DNA from 4 places in the Streptomyces sp. NBC_01260 genome. Region 2 is predicted to be linked to each of the others. Evidence: riboswitches for the same ligand, from Rfam matches in the RefSeq annotation. Region 2 holds a riboswitch; each other region holds the start of a gene.
What was found. Region 2 has a riboswitch for cobalamin ahead of OG322_RS11010 (ribonucleoside-diphosphate reductase subunit alpha). Riboswitches for the same ligand answer to the same signal wherever they lie in the genome.
Positions count from the first base shown of each region.

Region 1 (5,126 bases), 2.1 Mb from region 2:
CCGTCGCCGTCCTTACCGCCCTTGTCGAGGAAGTCGATGATGCCGCGCAGCTTGTCGTTGTCCAGGCCGGTGGCCGCGAGTGCGTACGCCCCGTCGATGGTGAGGCCGAAATCCGCGCGAGGTGATGCGGCGCCGGAGACGTAGTACTGGCCCTGCTTGAGGTTGGACGAACGGGTGAGGTAGGCGACCCCCTTCTTCAGGTCCGGGCCTTCGCCGGCCGGGAGCGTCGGGTCGCTCGTGGGCGGCTGTGTGGTGGGCGGCTCTGTCGTCGGCGGGTCGGTGGGCTCCGTCTTCTTCGTCGTCAGCTGGAAGAGATCGGTGCCCGCGCCGGCCAGCATCGCGGGCGCGGTCGGGTAGAGGGCCGCGTCCGTGGCCCCCTCTTCGAACCCGAAGCCGCCACCGTCCAGTTGCTGACGGGAGAGCCAGGAGACGGCGGCGTCGGCCTGCACGGTGTCATCGAGGCTGCGAAGGGCCTGCGCCGCGTAGCCCGTGGCGTAGATGCTGCCGGTCGTGGCGCCGGTGTAGCCGGGGAACGAACCGTCCTCGCGCTGTGCCTTCTTCAGGTAGACGCGGGCGTTGCCCACCGCGGTGTCCCGGCCACCCGCCTGCTGCAGGGCGAGGGCAACGAGGCCGGTCGTGGCGGGGTCCCCGTCGCAGTTTTCGCCGGGCCTGATCAGGATGCTGGTGATCCCGCCGTCGTCGCACTGGAGTTGGGTCAGCCGCTCGACGGTCGCGGCCGGGGGTACGGCGCCGGCGCGCAGCACGGCGAGTACGGCGAGGGCCTGGCCGTCGGCGTACGCGGCGTTACGGAAGTCGCCCTTGGCGGTGCAGCCGGGCGTGGGGCTGCCCGAGTCGGGGCCCGCGGCGCAGACGTTGTCGACGAGGTCGGCGATCAGGTCGTGGCCGCCGAAGTGGTGCGGGTCGGCCTCCGTGGCCTCGGCCAGCAGGGCTAGGCGGGCGGCAGCCGTCGCGTCGGGAGCCTGGTCCTTGCCCGCCGGATACGCGTAGTCGTCGGTGTGGGCGGCGAGAAACGCGGTGACCTTGTCGAGCGTGACGCTGTCGCTGTCCGCGGCGGCCAAGGCGTAGGCGGCCTCGGTGGTCAGCAGGTAGTTGGCGGTGTCGGCGCCGTCGTCCACGACGCGTTCACCGTCTGTGAGTGCGCCCTCGACCCAGGCCGCTGCGGCGGGCACGTTGATCTCGCCTGCCGGGACCGTCGGTGTGCCGCCGGGGTCGGGGCTCTCGGTGCCGCCGCCTCCGGCGCGTACCTCGTCGGGGGTGAAGGCCGGCTTGCCGGTGGTGCCCCCGATGTCCGTGCCGCCGTACACCCAGGCGTCGACGTCGCCGTCCTTGGGCTTGCGGTCCATGGCCCCGTACTGGCTGTAGGTCCACTTGTTCTGGCCCGGCGAGGCGAGCCAGTACGACCAGTAGGCCGTGGCCGGCGGGGTCAGCACGCAGGACTCGGTGTCCGTGGTCGGGTACTGGGTGCCCGAGCCGAGACCGATACGGCAGATGAAGGCCGGGCCGTCGTGCTGGGTGCCCTCCGTGGTGAAACCCGCCTCGTGCAGGAGTTCGTACCCTGTGGTGGGTGTCGCGTCGCAGCCACGCTCGACCCCGCCCCCGAACGGGCCGAAGTCGACAGCGACGATCGCGCCCTTGGAAGGCGTGCAGGCGTCGAGGGGATCAGCCTGCGCCGGGGTCACCGCGACAAACGTCATAGACATGGCAAGCAACAGGAACGCTACGGACATCAAGGACAGAAGCGTTCTGGCCCCCGCCTGCCGCTCTCTTCGCTGTGCGGTCTTCACCACGGCCCCCTCGTTCGGTGTCCGAAGGGACAGGAACGTGGCTGTGGAGCCGTCACCGCGCACGACGTACCGTGGGGCGGCAGGCTGGTCGACCACGCCGTAGTCCGCGACGGCGTTTCTCGCTGAAGATCAAGCTCCAGGCATTCCGGCTCGCCCGGCAGTGCCGGGCCTACGGTTGCGGGTCAGCGCCGGAATCAGACCGGCTTCCCCTGGAACTCAGTGCGTATCAGCCGGATTGCAGCACGCATGTACACGACCCGTCAAGACATGGCCACGGGTGAAGAAGAGCGCTTCACGGGGTGTCTGGCGGGAGCAGACCGACTGGGGTAGCGTCCTGGGCTGCCAGATGGGGGAACCCGGTGAGACTCCGGGGCTGACGCGCAGCGGTAATGGAACGGCTGAGGGCCGTTCCGAGCCCGAATGCCCATACGGCGATGCACCACAGGAAGCCGGTCCACGCGTTCGGGCGGCGGCCCTGCCCGCTGCTGCCCGCCGACCGGTCGGGGCGTGGGTACGGTCTGCGCGCCCCTCATCCCAGGAGCAGGCCATGTCCCGTCACTTGATCCCACGCCGCCTCGCGTTCACGGCGGCCGCCTCCATCGGGGCCTTCTGCCTCAGCGTGCTGCCCGCGGCGGCAACGGCCACGCCCGCGCAGATCGCCACCTCGAAGACCAACGGCGTCACCTACCTCAAGTCCCTCCAGGCCGCCGACGGTTCCTACGCGGGAGCCGGGCTGTCGAACGAGTGGGCGTTCAGCGCGCTCGCCGCCGCGGGCACCGCTGTCGTCGATGTCACACCGGGAGGCGATGCCACGAAGAACGCGAGATCCGTGTACCGCACCCTTCTCTCCACAACGAGTTGGCCTTCCACGACACCCGTGGTCACGGACTACGAGCGGGCGGCTCTCAACGCCTACGCGGCCGGCATCGACCCCTCCCGGGTCTCCGCGTCCCGCAACCTCATCGGTGACATCTACAGCTATTGGCAGACATCCGAGCCGGGCTACTTCGGACCCTCGGCCAACTTCAACGGCACCGTGTTCGCCGCACTCGCCCTCGGCGGCGCCAAGACACAGGCAGGGGCCCAGCGCATACCCCAGGCCCTGCGCGATTCCCTGATCACGCGCGTCCGCGCCAACCAGCACAACGACGGCGGCTGGAACTACAGCAAGGCGGAAGGCGACCCGAGTCAGCTCGGCGCGACCAGCGACATCGACATGACCGGGGCCGCCATGGCCGCGCTCTGCGTCTCCGGGGTACCGAACACCGACACGGACATCGCCCAGGCCAAGGCGTTCCTCAAGAGCAAGCTGGTGCCCGGCAGCGGTGCGTTCAATGCCATGTTCGGCGTCAACACCGATTCCAACGGCTGGGCCGTCTCGGGCCTCAACGCCTGCGGCATCAACGCGCAGACCGGCGACTTCCTCACCTCCGCGGGCAAGACGCCGGTGGACTTTCTCATCGCCCAGCAGTTCAACCCCGGCGGCGGCTTCAAGTACCTGCCCAGCGACACAGCCCCCGCGGCCTATGCATCGATCGACGGCCTGCGCGCTGTCGCCGGCGGCGGCTTCACCTCCACTCCCCCGGTGCCGACGACCAGCGGCGCCACACAGTGGGTAGCGCAGGGAACGCTCACCTCGGGCACGGCCACGAAGCTCGCCCTGACCGTGGACGACGGCGCGGGGAACCTGAAGGTCTGCTCCGTCGCCCTCACACCCACGGGAACCACGACCACCCTCGGGACAGTCCTGGACGCGGCCACCGGCGCGGCCACCCCGTCCGGCTGCGTGACCGCCGTGACCCCGTCGTCGGGCACCGGCACGATCACCACTGTCAACGGCAAGGCCAACAGCGGGTCCAACACCTGGAAGGCCAGCGTCGACGGCTCCGCGTTCGCCTCCGCCAGCCGGAGCAAGGTGATCAACGCGGGCGACACCATCGCCCTGCGCTGGGGCGCCTGAGCCTCCGGCGCGACGGCGACCTGAGCTACCTGCAGTTCACCGACGAGGGACGCGAACTGCTGGCGAAGGTGCTCCCCGGCCATGTCGCGGTCGTCCAGAAGGGCATGTTCGACGCACTGGACGAGCCCCGGACCGAGGCGCTGGCCGATGCCCTCGGCGCCGTCCGTGACCGGCTCCGCACGCTGACGCCGTCCTCCGCCGAACGCCGCCGCAGCCGCGGCTGAACCACCCGCCCGCGGGCGCCACCGTGTCCGCCCCCGCCGGCCGCCGCCCCTGGGCGCCGGGCGGGTGCAAGGCCGTCAGGCGTCGGCGTGCGGCAGCCAACGGCCATCGGTCGTCAGGCGTTCGGCCTGTTCGGGGCCGCTGCCGCCCGGTTCGTACGGCAGAGGAGCCGTGCCGGGGTCGAGGATGTCGCCGACGATGCGCCAGCTCTCCTCGACGAGGTCCATCCGGGTGAAACGGCGGGGATCCCCGGCGAGGGCGTCGGCGAGGACGTACTCGTAGGCGGTCACGTTGTCGCCGCTCAGGCCGGTGAAGTCCACGGCCGCGGTGACCGGCTCCACCTGGGAGGGGTCGCCGGGGCGCTGGACGAACAGGTGGAAGGAGGCGCCGGGGCGGGGGCTGATCCTCAGGCGTACCAGGTCGGGAGTCGCGTCCTGGGTGCAGGCCGTGTGGTAGTAGCGCGGGGTCGGCCGGTGGAACTCGACAACGATCTCGGTCGCCGTCCTGGCAAGGGCCTTGCCCGTCCGGATGGTGAACGGAACGCCGGCCCAGCGGTCCGTGTCGACCCAGGTCCGCAACGCGGCATAGGTCTCGGTCCGCGACTGCGGCCGCACCCCCGGCACGTCCAGGTATCCCGCGTACTGGCCGAGTACGCAGTCCTCGGGGAGCACGGTGCGCACGGCCTTCAGCGCCCGTACCCGCTCGTTGAGGATGTCCTGGGCGGAGCCCGTGCGCGGTGCCTCCATCACGAAGTACGCCAGCATCTGCAGCAGATGGTTCTGCACGACGTCGCGCAGGGCGCCGGTGCTGTCGTAGAAGCCGCCGCGGTCCTCGACGCCGAAGTCCTCGGCCAGGGTGATCTGCACACTGCGCATCAGCGGACGCTGGAGTACCCCGCTGAGCATCGTGTTGGCGAAGCGGAACGCGAGCAGGTTCTCCACCGCGTCCTTCCCCAGGAAGTGGTCGACCCGCAGCAGCCGCTCGTCGGGAAAGTGCCGGGTCAGGTCCGCCTGAAGGGCGCGTGCGGAGGCCAGGTCCTGACCGAAGGGCTTCTCCACAGCCAGCCGTGCTTCACCGTTCAGTCCCGCCTGGGCCAGGCGTTCGGCAGCACGCGCGTACAGGTTGGGCGGGATGGCCAG
Region 1 is NZ_CP108464.1:458,453-463,578, forward strand. Features, by position in the region: gene OG322_RS02065 (prenyltransferase/squalene oxidase repeat-containing protein) at 1-1,748, opposite strand, end outside; cobalamin riboswitch at 1,945-2,014, opposite strand; cobalamin riboswitch at 2,118-2,245, shown strand; gene OG322_RS02070 (hypothetical protein) at 2,353-3,765, shown strand; gene OG322_RS02075 (hypothetical protein) at 3,834-3,989, shown strand; gene zwf (glucose-6-phosphate dehydrogenase) at 4,065-5,126, opposite strand, start outside.
Region 1: it holds a riboswitch for cobalamin, as region 2 does, so the genes downstream of both, OG322_RS02070 (hypothetical protein) here and OG322_RS11010 (ribonucleoside-diphosphate reductase subunit alpha) in region 2, are expected to answer to the same signal.

Region 2 (5,126 bases):
GCGCGAGCGCAGGTAGTACGTCGTCTTCAGCCCCTGCTTCCAGGCGTACGCGTACATCGAGGAGAGCTTGCCGATCGTCGGCGTCTCCAGGAACAGGTTCAGCGACTGGCTCTGGTCGAGGAACGGCGTACGGGCCGCCGCCATGTCGATCAGTCCGCGCTGCGGGATCTCCCACGCCGTGCGGTACAGCGCCCGCACGTCCTCCGGGATCCAGGCGAAGCCCTGCACCGAACCGCTCGCCTCGCGCAGCGCCTCACGGGACCGCGCGTCCCACACGCCGAGCTTCTTCAGCTCGTCGACGAGGTAGGCGTTGACCTGGAGGAACTCACCGCTGAGCGTCTCGCGCTTGAAGAGGTTGGATACCTGCGGCTCGATGCACTCGTAGACGCCCGCGATCGAGGCGATCGTCGCCGTCGGCGCGATGGCGAGCAGCAGCGAATTGCGCATGCCCGTCGTCGCGACCCGGGCGCGCAGCGCGTCCCAGCGCTCCGGCCAGTTCAGCTCGGTGTCGTAGTGGTCCGGGTGCAGCACACCGCGGGCGGCCCGCGTCTCGGACCAGGCGGGGAGCGGACCCGACCGCTCGGCGAGGTCGCAGGACGCCTCGTACGCGGCGAGCATGATCCGCTCGGAGATCTTCGTCGACAGGGCCCGTGCCTCGGCTGAGTCGAACGGCAGGCGCAGCTGGAAGAAGACGTCCTGAAGGCCCATCGCGCCCAGGCCCACCGGCCGCCAGCGGGCGTTGGAGCGGCCCGCCTGCTCGGTCGGGTAGAAGTTGATGTCGACGACCCGGTCGAGGAAGGTCACGGCGGTACGGACGGTGGCGTCCAGACGCTCCCAGTCGATGGTGCCGTCGGCGACGAACGCGCCGAGGTTGACCGAACCCAGGTTGCACACGGCCGTCTCGCCGTCGTCGGTGACTTCGAGGATCTCCGTGCACAGGTTCGAGGAGTGCACGACGCGACCGGGCTCGGCGGTCTGGTTCGCGGTCCGGTTGGAGGCGTCCTTGAACGTCATCCAGCCCTGGCCGGTCTGCGCGAGCGTCCGCATCATCCGGCCGTACAGCTCACGGGCCGGCATCGTCTTGCGGGCCAGGCCCTTGGCCTCGGCCGCCCGGTACGCGGCGTCGAACGCGTCGCCCCACAGGTCGACCAGTTCGGGCACGTCGGCCGGGGAGAACAGCGACCAGGTGCCGTCCGCGTCGACCCGGCGCATGAACTCGTCCGGGATCCAGTGCGCCAGGTTGAGGTTGTGCGTGCGCCGCTGGTCCTCACCGGTGTTGTCGCGCAGCTCCAGGAACTCCTCGATGTCCGCGTGCCAGGTCTCCAGGTAGACCGCGGCCGCGCCCTTGCGCCGGCCGCCCTGGTTCACCGCGGCGACGGAGGCGTCCAGCGTCTTCAGGAACGGCACGATGCCGTTGGAGTGCCCGTTGGTGCCCCGGATCAGCGAACCGCGGGCGCGGATACGGGAGTACGAGAGGCCGATGCCGCCCGCGTGCTTGGACAGCCGCGCCACCTGGTGGTAGCGGTCGTAGATCGAGTCCAGCTCGTCCAGCGGCGAGTCCAGCAGATAGCAGGAGGACATCTGCGGGTGCCGGGTGCCGGAGTTGAAGAGCGTGGGGGAGGAGGGCAGGTAGTCCAGCCGGCTCATCAGCCGGTACAGCGCGGCGACCTCGTCCAGGGCGCGCTCGGAGTTGTCCTCGGCGAGCCCGGCGGCGACGCGCAGCATGAAGTGCTGCGGGGTCTCGACGACCTGGCGGGTGAGCGGGTGGCGCAGCAGATAGCGGCTGTGCAGGGTGCGCAGCCCGAAGTAGCCGAAGCGGTCGTCGGCGCCGTCGGCGAGGGCCTGTGCCACCAGCGCGTCGAGAGCGGCCGCGTGGAGCGTCACGAACTCGGCGGTGCGCTCCGCGATCAGACCCTCGCGGTGTCCGACGGAGACCGACGCGGAGAAGGACGTCGCGCCCTGCCCGGCCGCCTCGTCCGCGATGGTGCGGGTGAGGAGGCGGGCGGCGAGCCGGGAGTAGGCGGGGTCCTCGGAGATCAGGCCCGCGGCGGCCTCGGTGGCCAGCGAGCGCAGCTCGGCCTCGTCCGACCGGGCGTTGCGGCCGCGCAGTGCGGCGCCGGCGACGCGTCCGGGGTCGGTGTCGGGCAGATCCGCGGTGAGGTCGGTGAGGGTCCGCAGCAACGCGGTTCCCGGTCCGTCCTTCGCGGGTGCTGCGGACCGGTCCGTTCCGAAATCGGCTGCTTCGGACTCGGCCGCTGAAACCGGATCGGCTGGCGCGATGGTCACGTGGTGCTCTCCCTCGCTCGGCTCTGGGCCGGCGGGGGAACGGGGGCAGCCGGGCGGAGCCGGGCCCTGGGCGGGGCAGCACTCCGTGCGGCGTCCACCGGCCCATCCACGAGGCCCGGACGTCTGGGCATCCGGATCGGTCGAGCCGGATGCGCTGTCGGCAGGTCCTCGGACTCACGGGTGCACAAAAGCGCACCGAACACACCGTTGCGGGACAGTTCCGGATTCGCACCGGATTTCCCTGCGGCGACAGCGAGCACGAGCATACATGTGGGGGCAGTCGGATGCGGCAGCCCCCATATGTTGTGTCGCGCCACCTAACGGCGGGATGTCATGACTTCGGCGGGAGGTCCAGGCGGTACGTCAGCAGCGAGAGCCCGTCGATGGGATACCAGTCCCTTTCGGGGGTCCGCACGAAGCCGAGGCGCCCGTAGATCCTATGGGCGCCGTGCATGGCCGGCTGCGTCGACAGGGCGATCCCCGTGACCCCCGCGGTGGCCCGTGCGCGGTCGATACAGGCCCGGACGAGCGCCTCGCCCGCCCCGGCCCCGCGGGTCTCGCGGGAGACCGCGAGCATCCGGAACTCGGCCTCGTCCGCGGCCGCGATGTCCGCCCACCGGTTCCCCGGCGGGGCGTACGTCACGCCGCCCAGCACCCGCCCCCGCGCGTCCGCCGCGACGAGCACCTCGGCCTCGGCGGCCCGCCGGGCGACGTCCCGCAGCTGCACCAGATACGGATCGTCGGCGCCGAAGTCCAGCAGCCCGTCGCCGAGATAGGCCTCGGCGGTGATCTGGCCGAGGACCGCGTGCTCGGCCGGCTCGACCGGCCTGATCGTTATGTCCATGCGCGGAAGTCTGCCGCACGCCGCGGGCCCGGTCGCGGGAATTGCCGGGCACGCCCGGTCCCCGCGTCCGGCACGCGGAAGGGCCGCCGCGCCTTCCGGAGGGAGGATGCGACGGCCCGTACGTCCCGCGCGGGTGCTCCGCGGTCAGTGACCGCCCGGCGCCCCGGCCGTGGCCGGCGGGAGCTCCGCCTTCACGCCCGGGTCGCCCGCGTCCGCGGTGTAGTCGTCGGGAGAGGTCTCGTCGACCCCGGCGGGCGCCTTCACGGCGTTCAGGACGAAGGTGAGGACGACGGTGACCACGACGTTCAGCACGAACGCCGTCAGGCCGATGTAGCCGATCTCACCGATGCCCGGGATCTCCTTGGACGAGCCGCCGAAGTGCGCCTGGGTGGGGCTGGCGACCCCGTAGGCGGCGGCCGTGCCGTAGACCATGCCGACCGCCCAGCCCGCGAGGAGGGCCCAGCGGTGGAACCACCGGGTGAACAGGCCGCCGACCAGGGACGGCATCGTCTGGAGGATCCAGATCCCGCCGAGCAGCTGGAAGTTGATCGCGACCGTCTTGTCCATGGTGAGGACGAAGGCGAGCGCGCCGACCTTCACCAGCAGCGACACCAGCTTGGAGACCCTGGTCTCCTGCGCGGGGGTCGCGTCGGGCTTCAGGAAGTCCTTGTAGATGTTCCGGGTGAACAGGTTCGCCGCCGCGATCGACATGATCGCCGCGGGGACCAGTGCGCCGATGCCGATGGCGGCGAAGGCCACCCCCGCGAACCAGTCGGGGAACATGTCCTCGAAGAGCTGCGGGATCGCCAGCTGGCCGTTGTCCACCTTGACCCCGGCGGCGATCGCCATGAAGCCGAGCAGCGCGAGCAGTCCCAGCATCAGCGAGTACAGCGGCAGGATCGTGGTGTTGCGGCGGATCACGTTGCGGCTGCGGCTGGAGAGCGTCGCCGTGATCGAGTGCGGGTACATGAAGAGCGCCAGCGCCGAGCCCAACGCCAGTGTGGCGTAACCCCACTGGCCGTTCACGCCGGGTGCGAGCGCGCCGGTCGGCTTGCCTCCCGGCGGGCCCGCGAACTTCTCCTGGGCGGCGGCGAAGATGTCGTCGAAGCCGCCGAGCTTGATCGGGATGTAGATGATCGCCACGGCGATGACGAGGTAGATCAGCCCGTCCTTGACGAACGCGATCAGCGCGGGCGCGCGCAGGCCCGAGGAGTACGTGTACGCGGCGAGCACCGCGAACGCGATCAGCAGCGGCAGGTCCTTGATGAACCAGTGGGTGTTCTCCCCGCCGCCGACGCCCATCACGTCGAGCACCGCCTGGATGCCGACGAGTTGGAGCGCGATGTACGGCATGGTGGCGAGGATGCCGGTGACGGCGACGGCGAGCGAGAGCCCCTTGGAGCCGAACCGGCCGCGGACGAAGTCCGAGGTGGTGACGTAGCCGTGCTTGTGCGACACCGACCACAGACGCGGCAGGAAGGTGAAGATCAGCGGGTACACCAGGATGGTGTAGGGGACCGCGAAGAAGCCGGCCGCGCCGGCCGCGTAGACAGCCGCGGGTACGGCGACGAAGGTGTACGCGGTGTAGAGGTCGCCGCCGAGCAGGAACCAGGTGACCCAGGTGCCGAACGACCGTCCGCCCAGGCCCCATTCGTCGAGGCTGGCCTCGTTCTCGGCCTTGCGCCACCGGGCTGCCATGAAGCCGACGACCGTGACGGCCAGGAAGAAGAAGATGAAGACGCCGAGCGCGACGCCGTTCACGCCGTCCTTCATACCGACGCACCCCCCTTGCGGGCGCGCTGGTCACGCTGCCACAGCTTGTACGCGGTCATCGTGAGCGCGGTCGAGATCAGCACCCAGAGCATCTGGTACCAGTAGAAGAACGGGATGCCGATGAAGGTCGGGTCGATCTTGGCGTACGAACTCACCCAGAGCATCGCCACGAACGGCGCGATGAGGCAGAGGGCGATGACCACCCGTACGGGTGTGACGGTGG
Region 2 is NZ_CP108464.1:2,575,374-2,580,499, reverse strand. Features, by position in the region: gene OG322_RS11010 (ribonucleoside-diphosphate reductase subunit alpha) at 1-2,286, opposite strand, end outside; cobalamin riboswitch at 2,429-2,552, opposite strand; gene OG322_RS11005 (GNAT family N-acetyltransferase) at 2,618-3,130, opposite strand; gene mctP (monocarboxylate uptake permease MctP) at 3,275-4,903, opposite strand; gene OG322_RS10995 (DUF3311 domain-containing protein) at 4,900-5,126, opposite strand, start outside.

Region 3 (5,126 bases), 2.3 Mb from region 2:
ATCGCTTAATTCGACCCGCGCAAATCCGGATAGCCGCCGGCGTACGCCCGCAGACTCTGCGACATAGACAGATCGCGCTGCGCCCCCACGCGCCGGTCAAGCGCCCCGCCTCTCAGGGCTTCGGCGTAGTCGCGTGACGTCCGGTTCGTGATCATCCGAGGCCGAGGAGTGCGAGGGGCGGTGTGGATCGCGGGCGTGGGGGCGGAGGCCGGCTGCAATGTTCTTCACCCCGGCTGCCCGGAGGGCTCCGATGGCGAGGTTGCGCCAGGTGGCCATCGCGCGGGGCGCATCGCCGGTCCGCAGCTGTGAGGCGTCCTCGGCGAAGGTGGTGTCGCGGACGTGGTGCGGGGCCTCGATCCTCCGGCGGTCGCGGACGAACCGGGCGAGCTGGGCGGCGGCTTGCTCGGCTGTCAGGCTGGTGACGGCGTTGACCGTGGTCTTGCCGGTCTTGCGGTCGGCGCACCGCCGCTTGATCTGGAGGGCCGGGGCCCGAGCGCCCGGCTTCGACTATGCCCTGGCCGTACGCTCCGATCACCGCCTGGACACCAAAGGCGGAGGCTTCACCACTACCGCCCTGGCCGGCTGCGTCCCGGCCCGCTCCTGGATGCGGATGCGCACCGGCCACGGCCTCAAGGGCGACCGCCACTACGACTGGGGATCAGCCGCACCGTCATGCCGCCCGACCCCAGGGTTCGACGCAGCCCCGATTCCCTTGACCGAAGAAGTAGGGGCCCCGCAGGCCGATGGTGAACGGTCGAGTTGGGCGCCCCCCCGTGTTCGCTGGTGCTGGTACTGCCGTGGACGGCCTGTTCCAAGCCGGTTGATCCAGCGCTGACGGCTTCGTAACGTCTATCTTTCACGGCGGCTGCTGGAGGCGTACCGGGGGGCGTAGCGCTCATGGACGGGCCGGGACCCGGCCCAGCCCGTCCGCATCTCTTGTCGGCAGCATGGTCCCGCCGGGCCGACTGCCCGGCGGGACCATGCGGCGTTCAGGCCGGGGGCTGGCTGTCGCTGGTGGTGACGCGTACGTGGTCGACGACGAGTTGCTGGGGGAAGGTGGTGTTGTTGTCGGGGTCGCCGGGCCAGTAGCCGCCGACGGCGAGGTTGAGGATGAGGAAGAAGGGTTTGTTGAAGGCCCAGGTGTTGCCGCCGGTGTCGGCGGGGGTGCGGTGCTGGTAGACGTTGCCGTCGACGGACCAGGTGACGGAGTCGGGTGCCCAGTCGATGGCGAAGGTGTGGAAGGCGTCGGCGAAGGCCTGGCCGCCGGGGAGGGTGTATCCGGCGCCGATGCCCGCGGAGCCTGAGTAGCCGGGGCCGTGCAGGGTGCCGTGGACGGTGGAGGGTTCGAAGCCGACGTTCTCCATGATGTCGATCTCGCCGGAGTTGGGCCAGCCGACCTGTCCGATGTTGTCACCGAGCATCCAGAAGGCGGGCCACATGCCCTGGCCGCGCGGGATCTTCATCCGGGCCTCGACGTGGCCGTAGGTCTGGGTGAACTTGCCCGAGGTGTTCAGCCGGGCGGAGGTGTACTGGCAGGTGCCGTACCAGCACTGGTAGTTGTTCGGGTTCTCCTTGCGCGCGGTGATGACCAGATGGCCCTGACCGTCCAGCGCGGCATTGCTGCTGCCCGCCGTGTAGTACTGCCGCTCATGGTTGTTGACGTTGTCACCGGTCTCGGTCTGCCACTTGCCGCCGTCCACGGCGGAACCGGCGGCGCCGTCGAAGTCGTCGGTGAACGTCGCGGCGGCGGGCGCCTGGGCCGTGACGGATCCCTGCGCTGCGGGAGACGGTGCGGGGGCGCCGGAGGCGAAGCCGGAGGTGGCCGAGACGAGGGCGAGCACCGAAAGTGCCGAGACCAGGAGGCGCCTGGTCAGGTGGGGGGAACTCATGGAATTTCCTTTCCGTACAGGACGGAGGAAAAGCGACTCGCCATGCATATGACAAGTGGGGCCATGGCGGCCACGTGGGGGAGTTGAGGCCTTAGTTCACTACGTGATTTAAGAAGTGAACCAAGACCGTGTCAAGGCTCCGTACGGACCACAGTTCTTGCACACACCGAACCCACAGCCCCTCGGTCCGTTCGTCAGGTCTCCGGCTCCGCCGCGAGCGGCCGGCCGCAGCGCAGGTTCCACCGCCCCGACCTGCCGCTGAGCTCCGTGACCGTCAGCGGGGCCACGTCCAGCCGCCAGAAGGCCTGCGGCGGCAGGTCCAGTGCGTGGACGGCCGCGGCGCGGATCACGGCAGGCTCGGCCACCCCCAGCACCGGGCCGTCGTCACTCCCGCGCAAGGAGTCGAGCCATGCGCCCACTCGGGCGCACAGCTCCAGCAGCGACTCACCCCCGTGCGGAGCGGCGGACGGATCCGCCAGCCAGGCCGCCACCCGATCCGGCTCGTCCGCGCTCACCTCGGTGAGCCGCGCGCCGGACCAGCGGCCCATCTCCCAGTCCCGCAGGGCGTGTTCGGGATGGCACCGGAGTCCCAGCGCGTCCGCGGTGGTGGCGCAGCGCAGGGACGGTCCCCGCAGGCGCCTGCCCGCGGCCGACACCGCGTCCGCGGCTGCCCGGGCCTGCCGGAGCCCGGAGTCGTCAAGTGGTGCGTCGCCGGCGAACCGGGCCTCGCGCAGCGCGGCGTTCATCGCCGGTGAGATCAACATCACCCGTACCGTCATTACCGCTCTCAACTCCCTGAACTGTGCCCACTTGGTCAAGCACACCACGGCATCCGGGCCCCGGGGTGCCCCGGGTGGCGCCATGGCGGCGCCCGCGCCCAGACGGTATGGTCGCGACGACATGACGAGGGTGTGACGGAAGTCCGGTGAGAATCCGGCACGGTCGCGCCACTGTGAACCCGTACCTGTGCGGTAAGTCAGACCCAGCACCTTCGTCTCAGGCACCACGATCGGGACGCGTGTTCCCACAGGAGGTTCTGCCATGGCACAGACTGCTGCCCCCGCCACCGGCGCACCCGCCATCACCCCCATCTCGCTCAAGGCCATTGCCCCTTGGGCGGTCTTCTTCGGCGTCGTCATGCTGATCCTGCTCTACTTCGTCGGCGCCGAGCAGGGCGCCACCTCCGTCATCTCGGGCGCGGGCGTGCACGAGTGGGTCCACGACGGCCGTCACCTGCTCGGTTTCCCCTGCCACTGACCCACCGGGCTGATCCAGGGGAATCCCTCATGAACTCCATATCTGTCAGAGCTCTACTGGTCCGCGGCATGCTGGCCGGCCTCGTCGCGGGCGCGCTCGCGCTGATCGTCGCCTACTGCCTCGGTGAGTCCCGCGTGGACGCGGCCATCGCCCTCGAAGAGGCGCACAGCCACGACCACGGCGGCGGCGAGGAACTCGTCAGCCGCACCGTGCAGTCCACCGCGGGCCTCGCCACCGGCGTACTCGTCTTCGGAGTGGCCATCGGCGGCATCGCCGCACTCGTCTTCTGCTACGCGCTCGGCCGGATGGGCCGGTTCGGCCCGCGGGCCACGGCGGCGCTGATCGCGGGAGCTGCCCTGCTGGCCGTGTACGTCGTGCCGTTCCTGAAGTACCCGGCGAATCCGCCGGCGGTCGGCAACCCCGACACCATCGGCAAACGCACCGCGCTGTTCTTCCTGATGGTCGCTCTCAGCGTGCTGCTGGCCGTCGTCGCCGTCATCCTCGGCAAGCGGCTGGCTCCCCGCACGGGTGCCTGGAACGCGACGATCACCGCAGCGGCCGGCTATGTGCTGCTGATCGGCCTCGCGTACGCCTTCCTGCCCTCGTTCAACGAGGTCGGAAAGGACTTCCCGGCCACCCTGCTGTGGCAGTTCCGGCTGGCCACGCTCGCGGTCCAGTTCACGCTCTGGACCACCTTCGGCCTGGTCTTCGGCTACCTCACCGAACGGCTGCTGGTGCCGAGGGCCGGGGCGGTCACGGCCGGCAGCGGAACGGCGAAACGAGCCGCCACCGCCGCAGGCTGACCGACGCGGACACGGTCCGGGCCGGAGTACGGCTGAACCCGCAGGGTGCGATCCCGGCGGGTTCAGCCGTCTCCGGCCCCGCCTCACTCCTGCCGCACCGCGTCGTCCCAGTCCATCCGGTAGTGCTTCAGGAGCGAGTCCTGCCTCACCAGACGCATGCCCGCGGCCGTCATGACGCGCTGGGACGCGAGGTTGTCGAGGTCGGCGTCCCCGTGCACGCAGGCGACGCCCCGGGCGCGGGCGAACCGCAGCAGCGCGCGGAGCGCCTCGGAGGCGTACCCCATGCCCTGGACCGACGGCACGAGTCCATAACCGATCGTGACGTGCCCGTCCCCGTCGGGTACGCCGTGGAACCCTATCCCGCCGATCACCGGCCCGTCCTCGCCGAGCTGTATCTCGTAGGAGCCGAACGGGCTCGGATCCCCGGTGTCCGCACAGGTGTTGAGGAAGCGCGCGGCCGCCGCCCGCTCGCCCGGGGAGGGGTACCCGGCTGCCCAGCGGACGCCGTCCGGCGGCAGGCCCTCCACCACGTGCTCGGCATCGGAGACGCTTATCGGGCGGAGCAGGAGGCGTGGCGTGCCGAGAACAGTCATGACTCAGCTGACTATCACGCGCCAGGAACGGGCCGCACCCGGATATCCTCCGGCCGCGGCCCGCCCGTACCCAATGGTTCACCGGCCTCCGGCGTTTCCCGGGGCCTGCGGCTACGCGCCGCCGGTCGGGGTGAAGTCCCCGGACAGCGCGGCCGCCACCCGCAGGTGCGTGGCCGCCTCCGTCCGGCGCCCCTGCCGCTCCAGTGTGCGGCCGAGCATCAGCCGTGCGTAGTACTCGACGGGATCGAGCTCCAGCACCGCGCGCAGCTCCGTCTCGGCCCGGCCGAGCCGCGCCGAGTGGTAGTAGGCCCTGGCCAGCAGCAACCGCGGCGCGACCTGCTCGGGCGCCTCCTCGACGAGCCCGCCCAGAATCCGGGCGGCGACCATGTACTCCTTCGCCCCGAAGAAGAACTGTGCGCGCTCCCACCGCTCGGCGGCGGTACCGAACTCGTAGTAGGTGTCGCTCATCCGTCCTCTTCGGTCGAGGTACGCCGCCGGGCCGGTCCCGTACGCGTCCAATCGCCACAACACCAAGATATGGTTTAACATTCCACTAAATTTTCGGCGTGGGCGACGCCCGCCCC
Region 3 is NZ_CP108464.1:306,894-312,019, reverse strand. Features, by position in the region: partial or broken gene OG322_RS01485 (glycoside hydrolase family 16 protein) at 1,005-1,889, opposite strand; gene OG322_RS01480 (histidine phosphatase family protein) at 2,084-2,668, opposite strand; adenosylcobalamin (AdoCbl) riboswitch at 2,792-2,885, shown strand; gene OG322_RS01475 (CbtB domain-containing protein) at 2,931-3,146, shown strand; gene OG322_RS01470 (CbtA family protein) at 3,176-3,949, shown strand; gene OG322_RS01465 (GNAT family N-acetyltransferase) at 4,033-4,542, opposite strand; gene OG322_RS01460 (tetratricopeptide repeat protein) at 4,654-5,010, opposite strand.
Region 3: it holds a riboswitch for cobalamin, as region 2 does, so the genes downstream of both, OG322_RS01475 (CbtB domain-containing protein) here and OG322_RS11010 (ribonucleoside-diphosphate reductase subunit alpha) in region 2, are expected to answer to the same signal.

Region 4 (5,126 bases), 4.2 Mb from region 2:
AACCGGCATCCGGGGACGACGGACACCTGCGGCATGAGCGCGGCCAGTGCGCGCACGGCGGTGGACTTGGCGGTGCCCTTCTCGCCGCGCACCAGCACCCCGCCGACGGCCGGCGAGATGGCGTTGAGCAGCAGGCCGAGGCGGAGATCGTCCTGCCCGACGATGGCGGTGAAGGGATACGGCGTACTCACGAGGCCTCCTTGGTGGCGGCGGATTCCAGCGGTTGCGGCGGGCGTTGGAGCCCCTGCGGCGATGGAGCGGCGGGGGCCAGGGGGCGCGGTCCCCTCACCTTCGGGTTCCAGGTGCTTCAGGTGCCGCGGGTGCTCCGGGGGCGATGAAGGGAAGTCCCGTCGGCGCGCCCGACTCGATGAGACGCCACAGCGCATCGGTGTCCGCGTGTTCTTCGATCAGGTCGCCGAGGCGGTCGAGCTGCTCCTCGCGCAGCTCGGCGAAGCAGGTGTCGGGGGCGGGCACGAACCGGCGGCCGGAGGCCCGCGCGATCTCGGTCAGGAAGCGGCGGCGGAACGCGTCGCTCTCCAGCGAGCCGTGCCAGTGGGTGCCCCATACGGCGCCGGACCGGCAGCCGTCGAGGCGCTGCCCCAGCCCGTCGGTGAGGAACGGCTCGCCGCCCCGCACCTCGGCGACGCCGTGGTGGATCTCGTACCCCTCGACGGGGGCACCGAGCGCCTCGCCGACCGGCCGGGCGAGGGTCTTCTCACGGTCGAAGCGGATGCGTACGGGCAGCAGCCCGAGCGCGTCGACCTGCCCGGCGCGCGACTCCACCTCGTCCTCGATGTGTTCGCCCAGGATCTGGTAGCCGCCGCAGATGCCGAGGACCGGGCGGCCCTCGGCGGCGCGCCGCAGCAGCGCGTCGGCGAGCCCGCGCTCGCGCAGCCAGGCCAGCGCCTTCACGGTGCCGCGGGTGCCGGGCACGATGACGAGGTCGGCGTCGGACAGTTCCTCGGCGCGGTCCACGAACCGCACGACGACTCCCGGTTCGGCGGCCAGCGCGTCGACGTCGGTGAAGTTCGACATCAGGGGCACCGCGCACACGGCGACGCGCAGGACGTCCTCGCCGTGCGGCGGGGCGACGACCGACTCCCGTACGGTGCCGCGCAGCGAGACCCGCAGCCCGTCCTCCTCGTCGATGCCGAGGCCGTGGGCGAACGGCAGCACCCCGTACGTCGGCCGTCCGGTGAGATCGCGCAGCATGTCCAGGCCGGGTTCGAGCAGCGACACGTCCCCGCGGAACTTGTTGACCAGGTAGCCGGCGATCAGCGCCTGGTCCTCGGCGGCGAGCAGCGCCGTCGTACCGAAGAACGACGCGAAGACCCCGCCGCGGTCGATGTCTCCGACGACCATCACCGGGAAGCGGGCCGCCCGCGCGATGCCCATGTTCACGATGTCCGTGCGCCGCAGATTGATCTCGGCCGGACTGCCCGCGCCCTCGCAGATCACCGCGTCATACGTGCCCCGGAGCTGCTCCAGGCAGTCCACGACGGTGGACAGCAACTGCTCCTGTCTGCCGCCGTGGTAGCCGCGGGCGCTCATCTCGCCGACCGCGCGCCCCATCAGGACGACCTGGCTGGAGCGGTCGCTGCCGGGCTTGAGCAGCACCGGGTTCATCAGCGCGGTCGGCTCCACCCGCGCGGCCTGGGCCTGCATGGCCTGGGCCCGGCCTATCTCGGCGCCCCCGCGGGTGACGAAGGAGTTCAGGGACATGTTCTGCGCCTTGAAGGGCGCCACCTTCACGCCCCGGCGCACCAGCCAGCGGCAGATGCCCGCCGTGACGACGCTCTTGCCCGCGTCCGAGGTGGTCCCGGCGACCAGCAGTCCGCCGCTCATGTCGGTCTCCGTCCTGAGGTGCGCGCACCCGGGGCGTCCGGCCCCGCGCCGCGCGTCGAGGTGATCCGTCGTGCGGCCGCGGCGGCGACCGGCCGGGCCGCCACGCTCACGCCGAGGGCCAGCGCACCGATCCGGCGCGACAGCCGTACGGCGCGTTCGATGTCCTCGGTCTCCACCGCCCGGCCCGTCTCCCCGTTGAGCACGGGGCGGTGCTCGACGCGGCCGCCGTAGGCGAGGGTGCCGCCGAGCCGTACGCCGAGGGCGCCCGCGAAGGAGGCCTCCACGGGGCCCGCGTTGGGGCTCGGGTGCTTGGCGGCATCCGCCCGCCAGGCCCGCAGCGCTCCCCGGGGCCGGCCCCCGGCTGCTACCGCGAGCAGCGCCGTCAGCCGGGCGCCCGGCCAGCCCGCGAGGTCGTCGAGGCGGGCCGAGGCCCAGCCGTAGCGCAGGTAGCGGGGCGACTTGTGGCCGACCATGGCGTCGAGGGTGTTGGCGGCCCGGAAGCCGACGAGTCCGGGGACCCCGCCCAGCGCACCCCACACCAGGGCGCCGACCACGGCGTCCGAGGTGTTCTCGGCGACGGACTCCACCACGGCGCGGGCGATCTGCGGTCCGTCCAGGGACTGCGGGTCGCGGCCGCACAGATGGGGCAGCCGCTCACGGGCCAGGCCGAGGTCCCCCGCGGCGAGGGCGTCACCGATGGACCGGGCCTCGCGCCCCAGCGACGTACCGCCGACGACGGACCAGGTGGCGGCGGCGGTCAGGGCCACGGACGCGGCGGGACGGCGGCGCAGCGCGCGGGCGGCCAGCGCGGCACCCCCGGCAGCGCCTCCGGCGCAGACCAGGGTGTGCAGTGCGCCCCACCCGCGGTGGTCGCGCCACAGACGGCGTTCGACGCCTGCCGCGGCCCGCCCGAAGGCGGCGACCGGATGTCCCCGGCGGGGATCACCGAGCAGCAGATCGCCGATCAGACCGGCCGTGGCGCCGTACGCGAAAATGCGATCGGCACGCACGGTTCAGCCGGCCGTTGCGCCTCGAAGGGCCCTCGTGCGGGCAGTTGGTGGCAGGGGCGGCACGGATACGGACGCACGGCGGCCGGGCATGGCGATATGTCCTCACTCAGGGTCCGCGCCCTGGTTCGACGTGACCGGCGACGAGAGTCTCCTGGCTCCCGGATCCGCAGTTCCCCCGGTCTTCCAGTCCGCTTGGCGTGGACCGTGACTTCCGGTGGTGGGGGACTGCTCCCCGGTGACAGTGGCGGGACCGCGCCGGATTCGCACCGGCTTCCTCTGCTGTCGCCGTAATGGCTCCGGCAGTCCACCACGCTCCGCGAACGTCAGTCAACCTACCGTTGACCTGCGACGGTGCAGTGTGCTGAGACCCACATCGGGCCGGACGCACCCGAGGTGCGTCCGGCCCGATGAGCAGGAGCGGGAAGGGGCCTGCGGGGGCCCGGAGGCCGTCAGGCGACGATCATGTAGATCCCGTAGGCCACCGCCGCCGCGCACAGCCCGAAGCAGACGTACGCGCCCGCGCGGGCCAGCATCAGGGACCCGCCGGCCTGCCCGCCCTGCGCGGCCGGTTCCGGCTGCTTGGAGAGGCCGACGATGCCCAGGGTGAAGAGGCCCACCAGGGCGACGGTGGCGACGAGAGAGACACCGAAGACGGTGCCGAGGGCTGCCCAGTCGATGTTCATGGGGATGTGTCCTTAGAGCGTCCGGGAATCGGGGGGCGGGAGAAGGAGCGGGACCGGGGTGCGTGCGGCCGCAAGGCGCGGGAGGGAGGTCTGGCGGAGCCATATCGACCGACGGCAACGCGGGAGATCCGCGTGCCCCGTCCCGCGACGCCGCCCCCGGTTCCCGGACGCTCTCACACCGTGGCGGGTCGCGCCGGGTCGGCCACGGGTCCGGCGGGGGCCGGGATGGTGGTCTTGAGGTCCTGCTGCGCCTGGGCCGCGGTGGGCGGCGGGCTGACGGCCGCGATGGCCGTGGTGACGACGCCCGCGGGTTCGGCGTCGCCCGCGAGGGGAGCGCCGTCCTGGCCGCCGGGCGCGACATCGCCGTGGCCGACCGGCCGGCGGCGCGACAGGATCCAGATCGCTCCGGAGCCCGCGACCAGCAGCACGGCGACGAGCACGACACCCCAGGTGCCCTGCTTGGTGAGGAACTCCGCCCCCGCCCCGACCAGACCGGCGGCCGGCAGGGTCAGACCCCAGGCGACGAACATCCGGGTGGCGGTGGACCAGCGGACCACACCGCCCCGGCGGCCGAGGCCCGCGCCCATCACGGCGCCGGAGCAGGACTGGGTGGTGGAGAGGGAGAAGCCGAGGTGCGAGGAGGCCAGGATGACCGTGGCCGCACTGGTCTGGGCGGCGAAGCCCTGCGGCGGCTTGAGGTCGGTGAGGCCGCTGCCCATGGTGCGGATGATGCGCCAGCCGCCCAGGTAGGTGCCGAGCGCGATGGCCAGACCGGCGCTGACGATGACCCAGACCGGCGGGTTCGAACCGGGGGAGAGCACCCCGCCGGTGACCAGGGCCAGCGTGATGATGCCCATGGTCTTCTGCGCGTCGTTGGTGCCGTGCGCGAGGGAGACCAGCCCGGCGGAGGCGATCTGCCCGGCGCGGTAGCCCTTGGCGGTGGCCTTCTCCTGGGCGCCGTTACGGACCTTCCCGCCGATCCGGTACGTCAGCTTGGTGGCCAGCAGCGCGGCCAGACCGGCGACGACCGGGGCGGCGACCGCGGGGAGCAGCACCTTGGTGACGACCGTGCCGCCGTCGACCGACGACCAGCCCGCGGACATCACCGCGGCGCCGATCAGACCGCCGAAGAGGGCGTGGGAGGAGCTGGACGGGAGTCCGACCAGCCAGGTCAGCAGATTCCACAGGATGGCGCCGACGAGCGCCGCGAAGATGACCTCGGTTCTGAGGCCGTTCTCGTTGATGATCCCGCCGGAGATCGTCTTGGCGACCTCCACCGACAGGAACGCGCCGACGAGGTTGAGAACGGCGGACATCGCCACCGCTGTCTTGGGTTTGAGTGCGCCGGTCGAGATGGTCGTGGCCATCGCGTTGGCGGTGTCGTGGAAACCGTTCGTGAAATCGAACACTAGAGCTGTCACGATCACAATCGCGAGCAGCAGCGTGATGTGTTCCATTTACCCAGGCAATCGTTCGACGTCAGTGGCACGAGGAACGTAGGCAACCTGGGTGAACGGAAGATGAACTGGACAGGGCGTTGTGGTGACTCCAATCGGAGTGCCGTCGCTCCATTTGGCCGTGGTCCGAC
Region 4 is NZ_CP108464.1:6,732,269-6,737,394, forward strand. Features, by position in the region: gene OG322_RS30020 (putative cobaltochelatase) at 1-191, opposite strand, end outside; gene OG322_RS30025 (cobyric acid synthase) at 286-1,845, opposite strand; gene OG322_RS30030 (cobalamin biosynthesis protein) at 1,842-2,855, opposite strand; cobalamin riboswitch at 3,000-3,132, opposite strand; gene OG322_RS30035 (hypothetical protein) at 3,305-3,538, opposite strand; gene OG322_RS30040 (inorganic phosphate transporter) at 3,712-4,995, opposite strand.
Region 4: it holds a riboswitch for cobalamin, as region 2 does, so the genes downstream of both, OG322_RS30030 (cobalamin biosynthesis protein) here and OG322_RS11010 (ribonucleoside-diphosphate reductase subunit alpha) in region 2, are expected to answer to the same signal.